One region of the Colwellia sp. MB02u-9 genome, then DNA from elsewhere that is predicted to be linked to it. Evidence: riboswitches for the same ligand, from Rfam matches in the RefSeq annotation. Region 1 holds a riboswitch; the other holds the start of a gene.
What was found. Region 1 has a riboswitch for lysine ahead of lysC (lysine-sensitive aspartokinase 3). Riboswitches for the same ligand answer to the same signal wherever they lie in the genome.
Positions count from the first base shown of each region.

Region 2: another riboswitch for lysine. It lies ahead of dapA (4-hydroxy-tetrahydrodipicolinate synthase); the one in region 1 lies ahead of lysC (lysine-sensitive aspartokinase 3).

Region 1 is NZ_JACGVF010000094.1:292,129-295,346, reverse strand. Features, by position in the region: gene H4J65_RS09950 (Nif3-like dinuclear metal center hexameric protein) at 1-178, shown strand, start outside; gene H4J65_RS09945 (ElyC/SanA/YdcF family protein) at 354-1,106, opposite strand; lysine riboswitch at 1,369-1,561, shown strand; gene lysC (lysine-sensitive aspartokinase 3) at 1,823-3,199, shown strand.
Region 2 is NZ_JACGVF010000100.1:216,477-219,694, forward strand. Features, by position in the region: gene H4J65_RS17130 (2,3,4,5-tetrahydropyridine-2,6-dicarboxylate N-succinyltransferase) at 1-220, opposite strand, end outside; gene dapA (4-hydroxy-tetrahydrodipicolinate synthase) at 217-1,227, opposite strand; lysine riboswitch at 1,308-1,543, opposite strand; gene H4J65_RS17140 (methyltransferase) at 2,025-3,074, shown strand; gene H4J65_RS17145 (sensor histidine kinase) at 3,166-3,218, shown strand, end outside.

The DNA of each region.
Region 1 (3,218 bases):
GTTTATCAGTGGTGAAGTATCTGAGCAAACCACTCATGTTGCGCGCGAGATGGATATTCATTTTTATTGCGCTGGCCATCATGCCACCGAGCGCTATGGCGCTAAAGCATTAGCCGAACATTTTAATCAACATTTGCCATTAGAGGCTAAGTTTATTGATATTGATAACCCAGCCTAAGCGGCAGATTATTAATACCAATATAGCGGAAAAATATAGCACCAAATACAAGACTGCTGTTCATGCACGATTGTACTTGGTAATGAACTAGCCTTATGTAAATTTTTACTGCACAAGGCTTTTTGGTCATTAAGTCGTGTTGTACAAATTGCTGCTGCTTTTAGTTTGTCAGCTATTAGCCTTTAAACCATTGCACAATACGCCCGAGGGTTTCGTACCAAACCGTAGTAGTTTGTTGTAATTTTTTAGCATTAGGTACGTAATAAGACCATGGAGTAAGGCCATTGCTTTTAACCCATGGGCTTGCCGGTGCAGGGATTGGATTGACGCCGTAGCGTTGGAAATAGGCCATGGCTCTGGGTAAATGATTGGCACTAGTGACGAGTACGACATTTTTATTTAACACGCGTGGTGCGATAAGTTGCGCTTCTTCTTCGGTATCTTGAGGGAAATTTTCAGTCAATATTTTATTTTTTGGCACACCTAATAATATCGCTGCTTGCTTAACTTTTTCTGCGTTTGAACTGACATCGCCATCGGCAAAACCTGAGGTAATTATTTGTGCTTCGGGGTGCATGCGGTAGATACGAACAGCCTCAACTAACCTTTCTAATGAACTAGACTTTAACTCACTGGTCGCAGGCAAACCCTGAACGCTGGTGTGAACACCACCCAAAATAATAATATAATCAACCGGCTTATTGCTGCGGGTAAATGCGGGATAATTATCTTCTAATGCCGCCATGATGTTATCGGATAAAGGTGGAAAGGTACTCAAAAATAATAAAGTGGTTGCGGTAAATAGCGCCCAAAAACTCAATTTTGGTTTTAAACGATAAAAAATAATAGCGATAATTAACAGTAAGATAATAATGCTCAGTGGCATAATCATTAAGCTAATTATTTTTTTTAGTAAAAATAGATCCATGTTACTCAGTCCAAAATAGGCTATAAAAATAGGGTAATAAGTTTTCAAGATGCTAAAGCATAACAATTATAAGACCTTGAAGCAGTGGCTAATTGTGACAAACTATTTCATTTGGACGTCTAAAAGTCTGTTGATATTTACTTTTAGATAGGGTCTAATGACTGCGCTGAAAATTAGAATTTTTACTCCACTTTTATAATGCCCTTATCTATCAAGTATGATGATGTTATTAATTAAGTAGTACAGAAATAGAAAAATTTTTCGCACCAGAAGAGGCGCAATTGCTAGGTAGGTAACATGAGGACCCATTCCTTTGACTGTTACTGAGGGGGACAATTGCCGAGAATATTGATATGGGGGCATATCATGTTCGGTCGCTAGGGCTGAATCCTTAGGGCTGTCACCGCTAGAAAAACAGCAGTTTTTTTAGCATAGGGTGGAGAGCTTCTGGCTGAATAGTACCGCCTGAATAACGGGTTTTTAACCTAATTCGCTCTACGCTCAGTCATGCTCTTCCTGTTAGTTATTTGCCTGTTATATTTGCTATGTTTAATGAAATAGCTTTAGCAATGCAGGCGTTTAGGAAGAATTTTTATGTTAATATCCCATCTTACTAGCCTTAATCACATTAGTGTTGGCACATTGTTATCTAAATATACATCTCGCGATAGACTCGAATGTTCAAGCATTCAATCTCAAACTCATGGAGAATCTGCATGTCTGTAATCATAGATCATACCAATACTGAAAATATTACCGTTGCAAAGTTTGGCGGCACCAGTGTTGCTGATTTTCATGCGATGTTACGCTGCGCGGATATTATTAAAAATAATAGCACTAACCGTTTAGTGGTGGTATCAGCTAGTGCTGGTGTTACTAATCACTTAGTACGTTTAAGCCAAGCAGACGTTGCGATAAGCGAACAACAACAAATTATTACCCATATTGCTGATATTCAATTTGCCATAACCCAACATTTTGATAACCATCAAGCTATTGATCAAGAAATATCAGGCTTATTAAATGCGTTACGTACTTGTGCTGAGCAACAAGCAAAACAATACAGCACAAAAACCAGTGATGAAATCCTGAGTTTTGGTGAACAATTCAGTTCACGAATTTTTGCACAAGTGTTACAACTCGTCGATGTGAATGGTCATTATTTTGATGTTCGCCAAGTCATGAAAACTGATAGTTTATATGGTAAAGCGCAAGTTGATTTAACCGAATTAGCGGTTAATACTAAAGCACTACTTTATCCCTTACTTAATGAGCAAGTTATTGTTACACAAGGTTTTATCGGCTGTGACCCGCAGGGTAATACGACCACCTTAGGTCGCGGTGGCTCTGATTACAGCGCAGCGTTGTTAGCTGAAGCTGTTCAAGCCAGTAATTTAAGCATTTGGACTGACGTGGTGGGTATTTTTACTACCGATCCACGGATAACAGATCAAGCACGTTCGATTAATGAAATTAGTTTCGGCGAAGCGGCGGAAATGGCCACCTTTGGCGCGAAAATTCTACATCCGGCGACACTTATTCCAGCTATGCGGCAAGATATTCCTGTTTTTGTGGGTTCAAGTAAAGAACCTAACGCAGGTGGCACCAAAATACAGCGCCAAGTTGACTCTAATCCTACTTATCGTTCGATTGCGCTGCGACGCGAGCAAACCTTAGTGACAGTAAAAAGTCCACAAATGCTGCATGCCAGTGGTTTCCTAGCGAAAGTTTTTACCGTATTAGCCAAACACCAATTAAGTGTAGATTTAATTACCACCAGTGAAATTAGTGTCGCGCTAACCTTTGACAATCCTTATGGTTCAACACAAGCCTTGTTAACTCAAGCCGTGGTAGAAGAGTTAGAACAACTTTGTGAAGTCAGTGTTGAGCATGGTTTGAGTTTAATTGCGGTGATCGGTAATAAAATTCATGGCACTAAAGGGGTTGGCAGCAGTATTTTTGATAAGATAAATGATTTTAATATTCGCATGATTTGTCATGGCGCAAGCAATCATAATCTGTGTTTTCTCGTGCCAGAAGCCGATGCTAACCAAGTGGTTGAACGTTTACATAGTACCTTGTTTACCGACTAAGCTGATGTCAGTAGACAAA
Region 2 (3,218 bases), on a different contig from region 1:
TTCTGACCTTATCGGCAACGGTGAACTCGCGTGCGGGTAAGTTATGCTTATCCACAAAGCCACGATAAATACCATCGAACTCAGTATTTTCTCCCGCTTTAAATGCCGCTAAAATGGCTTGTTTCACCGCAGTATTGACTTGCCAAGTGCCATCGCTATTTTGTTCTGCTGCACGAACTTTACCGGTTTCTAAGTCTGTTAATGTTTGTTGCCAAGTCATGATTTTATTGCTCGTAAGTTAGTTAAATCTAAAGAGTGAGGGGTTTGTGCATTTAAAATGTCATCAGTCGTGTGATGCTGAGCTAGTGGGTTGCTGCTGTTACTCGCTAACCATTGCTGAATGTGTTGATGAATGTCGAGTAAACCGTGTTGCGCTGAAAGTTCTGCTTGGCATAAGGGTAAACGAAGTTTTGCCGAGCTAATAGTGTTCAACTCAGCCATTAACACTTTTACCGGTATCGGACTAGACACTTGAAATAATGCCGATATTGCTTTATGCCAAAGCGGAAAAAGTCCTTCATGTTGATGAGCTAAGGCCATAGCAACATATTGCCGAGTGGCTTCTGGCCAAACGTTAGCGCAAACCGACACCAAACCTTTAACATTGGCACTCGCAAGGTATGGCATCATAGCGTCTTCACCACTATACAAGTCCAGGTTAGGGCAATGCTCTCTATAGGCCAGCAGTTTATTAAGATCGCCACTGGCTTCTTTTAATGCCCAACAGTTTTTATGGTTTTGTAATTGTTGTAAGGCCGAAAAGGAAATTTCAACACTGCTGCGTGAAGGCACGTTATAAAGCATACAAGGGACGTTTGCGGCATCGAGTAAACTTTTAAACCAAGCGGTTTGACCTACGGGCCCCGGTTTGGCGTAAATAGGGCTAGTAAGTAAATAAGCCTTTATCGGCAATTTATTGCATTTAGCTATCCAGGCCAGTTGCTCGTTAAGATTATAGCCACCAACAGCAACCATTATTGGCACTTGTAACGTCATCGCACAAACATATTGCACTATACTTAAATGCTCTTGCGCGGTTAACGCTAAACCCTCGCCCGTGCTGCCCAGTAATAAAATGCCATTGTGGGCCGCATTTTGTTGTAGCACTAGCTTACGCAAACTAACATAGTCGATGCCGTCATCATCAAATAATGGCGTGATCAGTGCGGTCCAAACCAAAGGTCGGTCTGTTATCAGGTGATTTTCTATCGGTTTTGTTTGATTCATTGCTCTCGAACTCTTGTCGTTCGGAGAACTTTTAGGCGCTTGTACAGACAAAATTTCTAGGATGAAATTTGGCCTTTACAAAGGCCAGAAGCTCTCCACCTAGTTAGGTGACAGTTGCAAGGATTCAACCTAGTAGCCATCGAACGTATCCGATGGCTATAAAACTTAATGGTTATATATTAACAACTAAGCCTTAACAACCGGCAATTACCTTATCAACAAGGCAATTACCTCGGCGTTAAACCCCCTCATTATTGCTCACTAGAGTTTGATCTCTTCACAATAACTACCTGGTTAACGCTCCTCTTCTGGCCCTTTATTGACGGTGATTAATTTTTTACGATTAATCACACTGGAATAAGGGACAACAATATTAAAACATTTAAATATAAGCACAGTCAATAGACGGCTAGACGTATGCCACAATTTAAATTTAATAGTTTGATTTTACTGCTTTTATTTCTTTTTCTAATCAGTAAGTACGATCTTGTCCTCAATAACTAGAGTGCCCATCACTAAAATAAGCTACGCCCGATAAGTTGAACTGGGTCAAAATAGCTCACTCCCTGTGGACTAAAGATGGCGAGATAATTAAATTCGCGTAGACTACGCAGCACTATGACACATTCACTATGGCGGTATTAATGAATACTCGCTCAGTTCGCCCTGTCATTATGATAAGTTTTCTTTAAAGTAACGCCGATATTTGTAGATAACTTGACCCATAAATATCGTCAATAAATAGCACCCATAAATAACCCCCATAAATAATAGTTAGCTTAATTACAGGTATCTTCATGGCAATAAGTAACATTAACCAATTATTAAACCGCAATATTGAGGCACTAGCCGCAACCAGACCTCTTTTGGTTAATATCGCAGACGATGGTTTTATTAACCATTACTTAAGTCAGCATAGCGCTGCTCATATTGATAGTTACCACACTAATTATGCTGAATATAAAACTTGTCAGCAATTGAAAAACACCCGTGTAGACGCACATTTTTGCGTCGAGTATATCGCCAAAACTAAACATGATATGGCGATTATTCATTTTCCAAAAAGTAAGGCTGAATTTAGTTTTACCTTAGCTATGCTCGCTGAGTCAATGACAGACGATGCCGCCATAGTCATTGTTGGGGAAAATAAAGCGGGGGTAAAGTCAGCCGAAAAACTCGGTATTGATTACCTAGAATATTGCCAAAATGTTGACGCGGCAAGACATTGCTTAATGTACATTGGCAAATTAAAACCCTCATTACCTCGCTTTGAACTACAAAAATTTTATAAATACTACCCAATGCAGGTACAAGATAAAGTACTAAAAATTGCCGCTTTACCAGGCGTATTTAGCCAAAATGCACTAGACACGGGTACAGAAGTTTTATTAGCACACTTACCTGAGGTTATTTCAGGTAAAGTGTTAGATTTTGGTTGTGGTGCAGGGGTTATTGCCGCTTATATCGGCACAGTTCACCCAAAAACAACATTAACCTTGGTTGATGTCAGTGCGTTAGCCTTGCATTCAGCGCAAACAACACTGTCTTTAAACCAGTTAAGCGGGCAATATATTGCCTCAGATAGCTTATCTACTGTTCAAGAACGCTATGATTTTGTCATTTCCAACCCACCATTTCATCAGGGCGTAAAAACCCATTATGGCGCTACCGAACAATTTTTAGCCGAGATAAAGCAAAACTTAACCAGCAAAGCCTGCATTACCATTGTCGCTAATAGTTTTTTGAAATACTTACCCATCATGGAAAAAGCACTGGGTAAAACAAAGACCTTAGCGATTAAAAAAGGTTTTGCGGTTTATCAGTGTTATCTTAATGGGAAAAAGTAACGAAAAATGTGTGATTGTTCAAAGCCATAATATTTTCTACAAGCACTTTTACAAGCACTTTATAGCCACCATTAATTGAGTTTAATACTGTATGTCAACAATCAAACCTATTTGGTCTCTTCGTCGTATTTGCTTGAGCACCGT